Regions from separate parts of the Kitasatospora sp. NPDC018619 genome, predicted to be linked through region 2. Evidence: predicted binding sites of a transcription regulator. Region 2 holds the regulator's gene; the other holds the start of a gene.
The links. Region 2 encodes HrcA, which represses chaperone genes, less so after heat shock. Its sites were predicted from a motif close to TTNGCACTCNGNNNNNCNGAGTGCNAA; they were not measured.
Positions count from the first base shown of each region.

Region 1: groES (co-chaperone GroES) is a predicted target of HrcA. The motif match lies at 2,684-2,710, and genes of this name have one in related genera.

Region 1 covers NZ_JBISAI010000003.1:298,106-305,129, reverse strand. Annotated here, with positions in the region: gene ACH5AR_RS06455 (LysR family transcriptional regulator) at 1-357, opposite strand, end outside; gene groL (chaperonin GroEL) at 492-2,120, opposite strand; gene groES (co-chaperone GroES) at 2,237-2,542, opposite strand; gene ACH5AR_RS06440 (hypothetical protein) at 2,808-3,215, shown strand; gene ACH5AR_RS06435 (methyltransferase domain-containing protein) at 3,268-4,443, shown strand; gene ACH5AR_RS06430 (polysaccharide deacetylase family protein) at 4,470-5,378, opposite strand; gene ACH5AR_RS06425 (hypothetical protein) at 5,459-5,719, opposite strand; gene tsaD (tRNA (adenosine(37)-N6)-threonylcarbamoyltransferase complex transferase subunit TsaD) at 5,716-6,807, opposite strand; gene rimI (ribosomal protein S18-alanine N-acetyltransferase) at 6,800-7,024, opposite strand, start outside.
Region 2 covers NZ_JBISAI010000006.1:151,551-158,574, reverse strand. Annotated here, with positions in the region: gene ACH5AR_RS11510 (S41 family peptidase) at 1-215, opposite strand, end outside; gene ACH5AR_RS11505 (16S rRNA (uracil(1498)-N(3))-methyltransferase) at 301-1,050, opposite strand; gene dnaJ (molecular chaperone DnaJ) at 1,135-2,277, opposite strand; gene hrcA (heat-inducible transcriptional repressor HrcA) at 2,353-3,387, opposite strand; gene htpX (zinc metalloprotease HtpX) at 3,676-4,596, shown strand; gene ACH5AR_RS11485 (hypothetical protein) at 4,636-5,220, shown strand; gene ACH5AR_RS11480 (DUF3097 domain-containing protein) at 5,252-6,085, shown strand; gene hemW (radical SAM family heme chaperone HemW) at 6,144-7,024, opposite strand, start outside.

The DNA of each region.
Region 1 (7,024 bases), on a different contig from region 2:
CGGATGGCCGTCCCGCAGGCGGGCGACCGCGGGCGGCACCAGCGTGGAGCTCGCGGTCGGGAAGGAGACCAGCCGCACCCGGCCGGCCCGCAGCCCGGCGATCGCGGCGATCTCCTCCTCGGCCGCGGAGAGCCCGGCCAGGATCCCGGTGGCATGCTTGAGCAGGACCCGCCCGGCCTCACTGAGCTGCATCCCGCGGCCCGAGCGGACCACCAGCGGGGTGTCCACCGACTTCTCCAGCGCCTTCATCTGCTGGCTGATGGCGGGCTGCGTACACCCCAGCTCGCGGGCGGCGGCGGAGAAGGAGCCGGTGCGGGCGACGGCACGCAGGACGCGCAGATGGCGGGCCTCGATCATGCCTCAGTTATAAGGCAATCTTTGCATTCTGCAAAATTCTACTGATAGTTGAAGCATGAAGCGGCGAACGCCGGAGGCCCGGCCCGCCTCCCCTCGCGGGGAGCGGACCGGGCCTCCGGTCAGGCGTCGGAGCCTCAGTGCGAGTGGCCGTGGCCGTGCGAGTGGCCGGCGCTGTCCGCCTCCTCCTCCTTCTTCTCCACCACGAGGGTCTCGGTGGTGAGGAGCAGGGAGGCGATCGAGGCGGCGTTCTCCAGGGCGGAGCGGGTGACCTTGACCGGGTCGATGACGCCGGCCTTCACCAGGTCGCCGTACTCGCCGGTGGCGGCGTTGTAGCCCTGGCCGTTCTCCAGCTCGGCGACCTTGGAGGTGATGACGTAGCCCTCCAGGCCGGCGTTCTGGGCGATCCAGCGCAGCGGCTCGTGCAGCGCCTTGCGGACCACGGCGACACCGGTGGCCTCGTCGCCCGACAGGCCCAGGCCGTCCTCCAGCACCTTGGCGGCGTGGACCAGGGAGGCGCCGCCACCGGCGACGATGCCCTCCTCGACCGCGGCGCGGGTCGCCGAGATGGCGTCCTCCAGGCGGTGCTTGCGCTCCTTCAGCTCCACCTCGGTGGCGGCGCCGACCTTGATGACGCAGACGCCGCCGGCCAGCTTGGCCAGGCGCTCCTGCAGCTTCTCGCGGTCCCAGTCGGAGTCGGTCGCGGCGATCTCGCCCTTGATCTGGGCGACGCGGCCGGCGACGGCCTCGGCGTCACCGGCGCCGTCGACGACCGTGGTCTCGTCCTTGGTGATGGTCACGCGGCGGGCGGTGCCCAGCACGTCCAGGCCGACCTGGTCGAGCTTGAGGCCGACCTCCTCGGAGATGACCTGGCCACCGGTCAGGACGGCCAGGTCGCCGAGGATCGCCTTGCGGCGGTCGCCGAAGCCCGGGGCCTTGACGGCGACGGCGTTGAAGGTGCCGCGGATCTTGTTCACGACCAGGGTCGACAGCGCCTCGCCGTCGACGTCCTCGGCGATGATCAGCAGCGGCTTGGAGCCACCGCCCTGGAGGATCTTCTCCAGCAGCGGCAGCAGCTCCTGGATCGACGAGATCTTGCCCTGGTTGATCAGGATGTACGGGTCCTCCAGGACCGCCTCCTGACGCTCCGCGTCGGTGACGAAGTACGGCGACAGGTAGCCCTTGTCGAACTGCATGCCCTCGGTGAAGTCCAGCTCCACGCCGAAGGTGTTCGACTCCTCGACGGTGATGACACCGTCCTTGCCGACCTTGTCGATCGCCTCGGCGATCAGCTCGCCGACCTGGGTGTCCTGCGCGGAGAGGGACGCGACGGCGGCGACGTCGTCCTTGCCCTCGATCTCGCGGGCGACGGACAGCAGGTGCTCGGAGACGGCGGCGACGGCCTTGTCGATGCCCTTCTTCAGGGCGGCCGGGCCGGCACCGGCGGCGACGTTGCGCAGACCCTCGTTGACCAGGGCCTGGGCCAGCACGGTGGCGGTGGTGGTGCCGTCACCCGCGACGTCGTTGGTCTTGGTGGCGACCTCCTTGACGAGCTGCGCGCCAAGGTTCTCGTACGGGTCGTCCAGCTCGACCTCGCGGGCGATGGTGACACCGTCGTTGGTGATGGTCGGGGCGCCGAACTTCTTGTCGATGACGACGTTGCGGCCCTTGGGGCCGATGGTCACCTTGACGGTGTCGGCCAGCTTGTTGACACCGCGCTCCAGCGAGCGGCGGGCGTCCTCGTCGAACTGCAGGATCTTCGCCATGTTCCCTATTCCCTCGGGGCTGCGGCCGGCCGACCGGCCGCCGATCTACGTGAACCAACAACCACGCCCCGGGCCCCTGTCACTTGGGACACGGATCCGGGGCGGGGCGGGACGTCTTACTTCTCGATGATCGCGAGGACGTCGCGGGCCGAGAGCACCAGGTACTCCTCGCCCTGGTACTTCACCTCGGTGCCGCCGTACTTCGAGTACAGGACGATGTCACCCACGGCGACGTCGAGCGGCAGACGCTGGCCGTCCTCGAAGCGGCCCGGGCCGACGGCCAGGACGACGCCCTCCTGGGGCTTCTCCTTGGCGGTGTCCGGGATAACCAGGCCGGAGGCCGTGGTGGTCTCGGCGTCGAGCGGCTGGACCACGATGCGGTCCTCGAGCGGCTTGATGGCAACCTTGCTGCTGGTGGTCACGTCCGAGCTCCCCTTCGGAGATTACGGGGTTTTCTAACGGGTAGGGGCGAACCTGCGGGCCTGCCGTCGCGGGGGTCAGGCACGCGTTGCCGCGTTAGCACTCACCCGGTGGGGAGTGCCAAGGACGACCATAGGGCCGTGTTAGCACTCAGTCAACCAGAGTGCCAACGACGCGCCCTCGGGGCCCCGGCTCGACGCCGAGCAGCCGTACCCGTGTGCGGCGAACCCGTGTACGACGGCCCCGCGAGCGGGCAGACTCCTCGCCATGACCTCCGCCCCGGTGCCCACCGGCCCGCCCCGGCCCGGGGCCGCCGCTCCCGCGCTCCCGCCCGCCCCGCCCCGGCGGGCGAGGGAGAACGGGCCGCCCGCGCGGCCGCGGATCAACCGGGCGCCGGACCTGCTGCTCGCCGCGGTGGTGCTCGCCGCGGCCGTGCCGGTGACGCTGGTCGGCTCGGTGCTGCTCGGCACGCTGAAGCTCTTCACCTTCTACGGCCCCTGGTCGGTGGCGCTGGACGTGCTCGGCGTCGCGGTCGCGCTGACGCTGCTCGGGCTGGCCGCCTGGGGCGCCTGGCGGCTCGGGTACCGGCTGACGCCGTACGCCGCGGTGGCGGCGGCGCCGCTGGTATCGGTGGCGCTCTGGCTGAACGCCGACGCCCCCGTCATCGGCCGCTGAGCCCGCGGGCGCCGCGGCCCCGCCCGCCCGGCCGAGCGGCGAGAATGGCCCCGTGGACACCGAGAACCTCCAGCCGCTGCTGACGCCCGAGGGCCAGGCCCTGCTCGCCGAGTTGCGCGAGTTCACCCCCGAGGAGGAGCTCGCGCTGGCGACCCGCCTGCGGCGGGAGCACCCGGCGGAGCTGGTGTCGGCCGCGTTCGGGCAGGCCCGGCTGCGGCAGCGGGCGCGGGCGAAGTTCGGCGCCGACGCCGACCTGATGTACTTCACGCCCAACGGGGTCGAGCAGTCCACCCGGCGCAGCGTGGCCGAGTGGCGCGCCCGGCGGTTCGCCGCCCTGGGCGTCCGGCGGCTGGCGGACCTCTGCTGCGGCATCGGCGGGGACGTGCTGGCGCTGGCCCGGGCCGGCATCGAGGTGCTGGCCGTCGACCGGGACCCGGCGGCCTGCGCCGCCACCGCGGCCAACGCCGCCGCGCTGGGCCTGGCCCACCTGGTCGAGGTGCGCTGCGCGGACGTCGCCGACGTGGACGTCGCCGGCTACGACGCGGTGTTCACCGACCCGGCCCGGCGCACCTCGCGCGGCCGGGTGTTCGACCCGGAGGCGTACGCCCCGCCGCTCTCCTGGGCGGTCGAGGCCGGCCGGCGGACCCCGGTCGGCGCGCTGAAGGTCGCCCCGGGCGTCCCGCACGAGGCGGTCCCCGGGGACGCCGAGGCCGAGTGGGTCTCCGACCACGGCGACGTCAAGGAGGCGGTGCTCTGGTTCGGGACGGGGGCCGCGGGCCCGCACCGCGCCACCCTGCTGCCGCTGGGCGCCAGCCTGACCGGCGGCGACCTGCCCGACCCGCCGGCCGGCCCGGTCGGGCGCTACCTGTACGAGCCGGACGGCGCGGTGATCCGGGCCCACCTGGTGGCCGAGGTGGCCGGGCAGGTGGGCGGCCGGCTGATCGACCCGAAGATCGCCTACCTGACCTCGGACCGGCTGGTCGCCACCCCGTACGCGCACGCCTTCGAGCTCACCGACGTGCTGCCGTTCCACATCAGGAAGCTGAAGGCGCTGCTGCGCGAGCGGGCGGTGGGCACGGTGGTGATCAAGAAGCGCGGGATGGCGATCACCCCGGAGGAGCTGCGCCGCCAGCTCAAGCCCTCCGGGCCGAACTCCGTCACGGTGATCCTCAGCCGCACCGACCACGGGCCGCTGATGATGCTGGGGCAGCCGGTCACGGCCTCCTAGCGGGCCCGGGGAGGCGCCTGCCGGCGTCAGGAGGCGGGCGCCTGGATGTAGTCCTCCAGCCGGGCCACCGAGAAGCCCTGCTCCTGGATGCGGGCCAGCAGGTCGCCGAACATCTGGGTCATCGTGGCGCCCTTGAGCTCCTTGGGGCCGCGGAAGTGCGCCAGGACGATGTCGCCGGGCCTCAGCTTCTTGTCCGCCGCCTGGTACTGCATGTCGTGGATCTGCATCGACTCGCGCCACAGCACGATCGCGCGCGGCCCGCACTGCTGGACCGAGGTGTTGAGCGTCGCGGTGTTGGCGCCGTCGCCGAACGGCGGACGGAACAGCAGCGGGGCGGTGCCGTACTGCTGGGTGAGCGCGGACTGGGCGTCGCAGATCTCGGACTTCTGCTTCTCCGCCGGGATCTTGCTCATCACCGGGTGGTCCACGGTGTGGTTCTGGACGTGGTTGCCCAGCGCCTGGAGCGGCTTGAAGTAGCCGTAGTCGTTCTTGACGATGTCCCGGGTCAGGAACATCGAGATCGGCACCTTGAGGTCGGTCAGCATCTCGACGAACTTCGGGTCCTTCTCGGCGCCGTCGTCGATGGTGATGAAGACGACCTTGTCGCTGGTCTTCACCTCGCTGAACACCGGCACCGGGCCGGTCCGTTCGAGCTTGACCGGCTTGTCGGCGGGCGGCGCCGGGGCGGGCGCGAGCGGGGTGAGGCCCCACTTGGCCCAGGCCGCCGCGTCCGCGCCCGCCGGGGCGCCGGCGGCCGACGGGGTCGCGGCCGCACTGGTCGGCGCGGCGCCGGTCGGCCGGGGCGCGGGCGCCGCGGTGGCGGCGGGCGCGGCGCTTCCACCGCCCCCGTTGTCGCCGCAGGCGGTGGCGAAGGCCAGCAGGGCCAGCGCTCCCGCCGCGTACGTCCTGGTCCTGCTCCGCCCGTCCCTGATCACCGCTGCGCGCTCCCGGTTCCCGTCCAGCCTTCTCTCGGCTATGCACGGTACCGACCGCCGCGGCGGTTCCCGGCCTCGGGCTACTCGACGTGTTCGCTGGTGAAGGACCAGCGGTGCACCGGGCGGCCGAGCAGCTCGGCCGGCGGGTCGGCGACCGGCACCGGCTCGCCGTTCCACCAGGTGATCAGCAGCACCCGCTCGCCCGGGGCGGAGAGCAGTTCCAGGCGGTCGAGACCGGCCGAGCCGCGGACCGCGGGCAGCACCGACTCCCGCACCCAGGCGGCGAGTTCGGCCCCACGGCCGGCCGCGGCCCGGGCCTCCCACATGGCGGCGACGGTCATGCCGTGCCACCGCCGAGGGCCTGGTAGGCCTGGCCGTGGACGTCGGTGTGCGGCACGTGCACCTCGGTCACCGGCAGCGAGGAGTCCGCCGACAGGTCGAAGGCGGACGGCGCGCGGTCGCGCCAGACCATCTCGGAGCCCAGCGCCGCGACCATCGCGCCGTTGTCGGTGCACAGGCCCGGCCGGGGCACCCGCAGCCGGATGCCGGCCCGGTCGCAGCGCTGCTGGGCCATCTCGCGCAGCCGCGAGTTGGCCGCCACGCCGCCGCCGATCATCAGGTGGTCGACGCCGTTGTCCTTGCACGCCTTGACGGCCTTGCGGGTGAGCACGTCGGTGACGGCCTCCTGGAAGGACGCCGCCACGTCGGCGACCGGCACCTCCTCGCCGGCCCGGCGCCGGGCCTCCACCCAGCGGGCGACGGCGGTCTTCAGGCCGGAGAAGGAGAAGTCGTACTCCGGGTCGTTCCGGCCGGTCAGGCCGCGCGGGAAGGCGATCGCCTGCGGGTCGCCCTCGCGGGCCGTGCGGTCGACGACCGGGCCGCCGGGGAAGCCGAGGCCGAGCACCCGGGCGACCTTGTCGAAGGCCTCGCCGGCCGCGTCGTCGATGGTCGCGCCGAGCGGGCGGACGTCGCTGGTGATGTCCTCGCTGAGCAGCAGCGAGGAGTGCCCGCCGGAGACCAGCAGGGCCATCGTCGGCGAGGGCAGCCGGCCGTGCTCCAGCTGGTCGACGCAGATGTGCGAGGCGAGGTGGTTGACCCCGTAGAGCGGCTTGTCCAGCGCCCAGGCGTACGCCTTCGCGGCGCTGACACCGACCAGCAGCGCCCCGGCCAGGCCGGGGCCGGCGGTCACGGCGATGCCGTCCAGGTCGCTCGCCTTGACCCCGGCGGTGTCCAGGGCGCGCTGGATGGTCGGGACCATCGCCTCCAGGTGCGCCCGGCTGGCGATCTCCGGGACGACGCCGCCGAAGCGGGCGTGGTCGTTGACGCTGGAGGCGACCGCGTCGGCCAGCAGCGTCGTGCCGCGCACGATGCCGACGCCGGTCTCGTCGCAGGAGGTCTCGATGCCGAGGACGAGCGGTTCGTCAGCCATGGCGGGTGTCCTCAATGTCCTTCGGTTCGGTGCTGTCCGTACTCGGGTGGTCGAGGCGCATCACCAGCGCGTCGACGTTGGCGGGCTGGTAGTAGCCGCGCCGGATGCCCACCGGTTCGAAGCCGTGGCGCTCGTAGAGCCGCTGGGCGCGCGGGTTGTCCACCCGCACCTCCAGCAGGAGCTCGGCGCACTCGCGCCGGGCGGCCTCCCGGATCAG
Region 2 (7,024 bases):
GCGCCGTCCCGGGTGGAGGTGAAGGCGAGGTGCCGGCCGTCCGGGGAGAACCGCGGGTGGTGCACCGGCAGGTGGTCCGCCGTCAGCCGCCAGGGGCGGCCGCCGTCCAGCGGGGCCAGCCACAGGTCGTCCTCGGCGACGAAGGCGACCAGGTCGCCGTGCAGGTGGGGATGGCGCAGGTAGCCGTTCGGGGAGGTGCTCAGGGAGTCCGTCACCCGGCCAGCCTAGGCAGCCGCGGCAACGCTCCGGGCGGCTTTCCCCGGACTCCCGGCGCCGCCCGCCGGCGGCTGGTAGAGCCCCTCAGGCCCAGCGGCCGGTGCGCCCCAGCAGCAGCGCGCCGGCCGCCACCCCGGCGGTGGAGGTGCGCAGCACCGAGGGGCCCAGCCGGTACGGCCTGGCGCCCGCCTCGGCGAACGCGGCCAGCTCCTCCGGGGAGACCCCGCCCTCCGGGCCGACCACCAGGACGATGTCCCCGCCCTGCGGCAGCCCGGCGTGCGCGAGCGGCTCGGCGCCCTCCTCGTGCAGCACGGCGGCGAACGCGGCCTGCGCCAGCACCGGCGCCAGCTGCCGGGTGGTCGCCACGTCCCGGACCTCGGGGAAGCGCAGCCGGCGGGACTGCTTGCCCGCCTCCCGGGCGGTGGCCCGCCACTTGGCGAGCGACTTGGCGCCGCGCTCGCCCTTCCACTGGGTGATGCAGCGCGAGGCGGACCACGGGATCACCACGTCCACGCCGACCTCGGTCATGGTCTCCACGGCCAGCTCGCCGCGGTCGCCCTTGGGCAGCGCCTGGACGACCACGATCCGCGGCTCGGGCCGCGGCTCCCGGCGCACGGCGGCGACCGCCACGTCGATCGCGTCCTTGCCGAGCACGCCGGTGACGGTGCCGTCCACGCCGAGCCCCGACCCGTCGGCCAGGGTCACCGCCTCACCCGGCTCCAGCCGCTTCACCGCGGCCGCATGCCGTCCCTCCGGGCCGTCCAGGCGCACCACGGCCCCGGGCGCGGCGGCGGCGATCCGCTCGGTCTCGACGACGAAGACGGGCGCGGTCATGCGGGGAACCTCCGGGGGTGGGGCGGGACAACGCGGAAGGGGCGCCGGGGTCCGCCCCCGGGCACCCCTTCCGCGGGTGACGGCTCACCGGCCGTTGAAGGCGTCCTTCAGCCGGGAGAACAGGCCCTGCTGGCCCGGCGCGAACTGGCCGGACGGCCGCTCCTCGCCGCGCAGCACCGCCAGGCGGCGCAGCAGCTCCTCCTGCTCGGCGTCGAGCTTGCTGGGCGTCTTCACCTCGACGTGCACTATCAGGTCGCCCCGGCCGCCGCCGCGCAGGTGGGTGATGCCCCGGCCGTGCAGCGGGATCGACTGGCCGGACTGGGTGCCGGGCCGGATGTCGACCTCCTCCAGCCCGTCCAGGGTCTGCAGCGGCACCTGGGTGCCGAGCGCGGCCGCCGTCATCGGGATGGTGACGGTGCAGTGCAGGTCGTCCCCGCGCCGCTGGAAGATCGTGTGGGTGGTCTCGGCGATCTCGACGTACAGGTCGCCGGCCGGGCCGCCGCCGGGGCCGACCTCGCCCTCGCCGGCCAGCTGGATCCGGGTGCCGTTGTCGACACCGGCCGGGATCTTGACGGTCAGGGTGCGACGGGCGCGCACCCGGCCGTCGCCGGCGCACTCCGGGCACGGGGTCGGCACGACGGTGCCGAAGCCCTGGCACTGCGGGCAGGGCCGGGAGGTCATGACCTGGCCCAGGAAGGACCGGGTGACCTGGGAGACCTCGCCCTTGCCGCGGCACATGTCGCAGGTCTGCGCCGAGGTGCCGGGGGCCGCGCCCTCGCCGCTGCACGTGGTGCAGGTGACGGCGGTGTCGACCTGGAGCTCCTTGGTGGTGCCGAAGGCGGCCTCCTCCAGGGTGATCTCCAGCCGGATCATGGCGTCCTGGCCGCGGCGGGTGCGCGAGCGCGGGCCGCGCTGGCCGGCCGCGGCGCCGAAGAAGGCGTCCATGATGTCGGAGAAGCCGAAGCCCGCGGCACCGGCGCCGAAGCCGCCGGCCCCGCCGCCCCCGCCCGGGGACAGCGGGTCCCCGCCGAGGTCGTAGACCTGGCGCTTCTGCGGGTCGGAGAGCACCTCGTAAGCGGCGTTGATCTCCTTGAACCGCTCCTGCGTCTTCGGGTCCGGGTTGACGTCCGGGTGCAGTTCGCGTGCCAGGCGCCGGAACGCCTTCTTGATCTCGTCCTGCCCCGCATCCCGTCGGACGCCGAGTACCGCGTAGTAGTCCGTGGCCACCAAATGCTCCGCTTGTTCCGCCTGTAGTAGTGCTGCGACTGGACGCCCCCGCCGGACTTCCGGCGGAGGACTTTGCTAGGACTCGGCCAGGATCTGGCCCACGTACCGCGCCACCGCTCGCACCGCCCCCATTGTGCCCGGATAGTCCATCCGGGTCGGACCGATCACACCCAGTTTCGCCACGCTCTCGTCGCCCGAACCGTAGCCGACGGAGACGATCGAGGTGGACGTCAGCCCCTCGTACGTGTTCTCCCGCCCGATCCGGACCGTCATCGCGGCGTCCGCGGTCTCACCCAGGAGGCGGAGCAGGACGACCTGCTCCTCCAGCGCCTCCAGCACCGGCTGGATGGACAGCGGGAAGTCGTGCCCGAAGCGGGTCAGGTTGGCCGTGCCGGCCAGCATGATCCGCTCCTCGTTCTGCTCGGCGAGCGTCTCGAACAGGGTTGCCAGGACCGTGCTGACGGTCGGCCGCTCGGCCTGCTCGAACTGGGCCGGCAGGTCCTCCAGGAGCCCCGGGACCTCCGGGAGGCGCCGACCGGCGGCCCTCGCGTTGATCCCGGTCCGCAGGTCCGCCAGCACCGTCTCGCCGACCGGGCCCGGGCAGTCGACCATCCGCTGCTCGACCCGGCCGGTGTTGGTGATCAGGACCAGCATCACCTTGGCCGGGGCCAGCGCCACCAGCTCGATGTGCCGGACGGTGGAGCGCGACAGCGAGGGGTACTGCACCACCGCGACCTGCCGGGTCAGCTGGGCGAGCAGCCGCACGGTGCGGGCCACCACGTCGTCCAGGTCGACCGCGCCGTCCAGGAAGTGCCGGATGGCCCGGCGCTCGGGGGCGCTCATCGGCTTGATCTCGGCGAGCTTGTCGACGAAGAGGCGGTACCCCTTGTCGGTCGGGATGCGTCCGGCGCTGGTGTGGGGCTGGTGGATGTAGCCCTCCTCCTCCAGCGCCGCCATGTCGTTGCGGACGGTCGCCGGGGAGACCCCGAGGTTGTGCCGCTCCACCAGGGCCTTGGAACCGACCGGCTCCTCGGTGCCCACGTAGTCCTGCACGATCGCACGGAGCACGGCGAGCTTGCGTTCGTCCAGCTGGCGGACCTCACCGGCCATGGGCGCGTACCTCCGTCTTCGCACGTTGTTCCGACTGTGTCCCTTGCTTCCGAAGGCCGCTCCCGGAGGCCCTCGCCCTGGCACTCTGAACACCCGAGTGCCAAAACCGTACCTGCCAGTGTACGGCCCGGGCCGTACCGCAGGAACGGCCGGACCGGGGTGATCCTCCCCGCAGTCCCGCACACGGCCCGCGGGGCCCCGGCGGTTCGAAGCCGGTTGCGCCGGGGTGGTGCCGGGAGGCCGTCCGGGTGGCAGCATCGAAAGCGACGGCGAACGGAGGAGCAAGCGATGTCGAGCTCGGGCCAGCACACCCGCTTCGCACCCGACCGCGGCCTGACCGGCCGCATGGTCGCGACGATGTTCGTGATCGGGCTGCTGTACGTCGGTTTCACCGGACTGCTGATCGCGCTGCTGCGCGGCGCCTGGCCGCTGATCGTCCTGATCTCCGGCGGGCTGTTCGTGGCCCAGTTCTGGTTCAGCGACAAGATCACCGAGCGGGCGATGGGCGCCCACCAGGTGTCCCCGGAGCAGTTCCCCCAGCTGCACGGCACCGTCGACCGGCTCTGCGCCCTGGCCGACATGCCCAAGCCCCGGGTCGCGGTCGCCGACAACGACATGCCGAACGCCTTCGCCACCGGCCGCAACCCGCAGAACGCGGTGGTCTGCGTGACCACCGGGCTGCTGCGCCGGCTGGAGCCCGAGGAGCTGGAGGGCGTCCTCGCGCACGAGCTGTCGCACGTCGCCCACCGGGACGTCGCGGTGATGACGATCGCCGGCTTCCTCGGCGTCCTCGCCGGGGCGATGACCCGGATCGCCGTGTACGGCGGCTTCATGGGCGGCGGGCGCAACAACAACGACCAGAACGCGGCCCTCCTGGCGCTGGTGATCCCGCTGGTGTCGATCGTCGTCTACGCGGTCAGCTTCCTGCTCACCCGGCTGCTGTCCCGCTACCGCGAGCTCGCCGCCGACCGGGCCGCCGCCCAGCTCACCGGCCGGCCCAGCGCCCTGGCCTCCGCCCTCACCAAGGTGACCGGGCAGATCGCGGCCATCCCCACCAGGGACCTGCGCCAGGCGCAGCCGTACAACGCCTTCTACTTCGCCCCGGCGCTGAGCGCCCGGGAGAGCGCCACCCAGCTGTTCTCCACCCACCCGAGCCTGGAGAAGCGGCTGGAGCAGCTCGCGCGGATCTCCGAGCAGCTCGGCCGCTGACCCTGTGCCCCTGCGCCCCTGAGCCCCGAAAGGACCGCCGTGGGATTCCTGGACACCCTGTTCGGCCGCACCAAGCCCGTCAAGCCCGACCTCGACCAGCTGTTCGGTGTGCCGTCCGCCGCGCTCACCCTGGAGGCCGGGGCCGGGTTCCTGCCCACCGGGCTCGGCTCGGTCTGCTTCGCCGCCGTCGAGGGGGCGGCCTTCGTGCAGGTCGAGCAGCAGGTCCGGGCGCTGCTGGACGCGGACACCGGGCGCGGCGGCGTCCCGGTCGAGGCCTCCAAGGACGGCTACGGCTACTCCTGGCTGCTCGCCCGGCACGCCCCCGGGGAGCTGCCGGAGCTGGTGAACGACCTGCACGCGGTCAACAGCGAGCTGGAGGCGAACGGCTTCGGCCCGCAGCTGCTCTGCTCACTGGTCGGCTTCCGCGATCCGCAGGGGCAGTCGCTGGCCCTGGTCTACCTCTACAAGCGGGGCACGTTCTACCCCTTCGCGCCGGTGCCGGGCGGCGGGGAGCGGCGCAACAGCCCGCTGGAGCTCCAGGTCAACGCGATGCTGGGGAACGACCTGCGGCTGGAGAAGGACCTGGGCCGCTGGTTCCCGGTCTGGGGCGCGCCGGGCCTCTGACGCGCCGCCCGCCGTCCCTATGATCACCCGTATGCGCAGCCGCCCGTACGGACCCGACCTGACCCCGCCGTGGAAGAAGCAGGCCCCCGCCCCGGAGGTGCCCGCCGAGCGGGACCTGGTGGTCGAGGAGGCGGGGACGGGCTTCTGCGGGGCGGTGGTGCGCTGCGAGAAGACCGCCGAGGGGTTCACCGTCACCCTGGAGGACCGCTTCGGCAAGCACCGGGTGTTCCCGCTGGTGCCGCGCGGCTTCCTGCTGGAGGGCCGGGTCGTCACCCTGGTCCGGCCGGCCGGCCCGGCGGCGCCGCGCACCCCGGCCCGCACCGCCTCCGGCTCGCTCGCCGTCCCGAACGCCCGGGCCCGGGTCGCCCGCGAGTCCCGGATCTACGTCGAGGGGCGGCACGACGCGGAGCTGGTGGAGCGGGTCTGGGGCGACGACCTGCGGATCGAGGGCGTGGTGGTCGAGTACCTGCGCGGCATCGACGACCTGCCCGCGATCGTCGCCGACTTCGCGCCCGGCCCGGGGCGGCGCCTCGGCGTCCTGGTCGACCACCTGCTCCCGGGGACGAAGGAGCACCGCATCGCCGCCCGGGTCACCGGGGACGCGGTGCTGGTCGTCGGCCACCCGTACATCGACGTCTGGCAGGCCGTGAAGCCGTCGAGCGTGGGCATCCCCGGCTGGCCCGACGTCCCGATGGGCGAGGACTGGAAGGAGGGCACCTGCCGCCGCCTCGGCTGGCCGGTGGACACCCCGGCGGCCTGGAAGCGCATCCTGGCGAAGGTGGACAGCTACAAGGACCTGGAGCCCGCACTGCTGGGCCGGGTCGAGGAGCTGATCGACTTCGTGACGCTGCCGGATCAGGCGTAGGTCGACGGCGGCGGTCCTTGGGCGCTCCCTCCGCCGGCCGGCACCACGTCGACGGCTGTCAGTCCACCAGGTCGCGTACCACCGCGTCCGCCAGCAGCCTCCCGCGGAGCGTCAGGGCGGCGCGGCCCCGCTCGTACGGCCCGGCGGCGAGGAGGCCGTCGGCGAGGGCCCGGGCGGCGGCCTCGCGGCCGGCGGCGGTGAGCAGGTCCAGGGCGACGCCCTCGACCAGGCGCAGCTCCAGCAGGATGCGCTCGACCCGGCGGTCCTCCTCCGCCAGCACCTCGCGGGCCTGGGCCGGGGTGCGGCCCTCCGCCAGGGCCCGGGCGTAGGCGGCGGGGTGCTTGGCGTTCCACCAGCGGACGCCGCCGACGTGGCTGTGGGCGCCGGGGCCGGCCCCCCACCAGTCGGCGCCGGTCCAGTAGAGCTCGTTGTGGCGGCAGCGGCCCTCGGCGGCGGTGGCCCAGTTGGAGACCTCGTACCAGGAGTAACCGGCGGCGGTGAGCGCCTCCTCGGCGATCAGGTAGCGGTCGGCGTGGACGTCGTCGTCGATCATCGGCAGTTCGCCGCGCCTGACCCGGGCGGCGAGCCGGGTGCCCTCCTCGACGATCAGCGAGTACGCCGAGACGTGGTCGGGCCCGGCGCCGACGGCGGCGTCCAGGGAGGCCCGCCAGTCGTCGTCGGACTCCCCCGGGGTGCCGTAGATGAGGTCCAGGTTGACGTGCTCGAAGCCGGCCGCGCGGGCCTCGGCCACGCAGGCCTCGGGGCGGCCCGGGGTGTGGTGGCGGTCGAGCAGCCGCAGGACGTGCGGCCGGGCGCTCTGCATGCCGAAGGAGAGCCGGTTGTAGCCGCCCTCGCGCAGTTCGGCCAGGTACGCCGGGTCCACCGACTCCGGGTTGGCCTCGGTGGTGACCTCGGCGTCCTCGGCGAGCCCGAACTCCT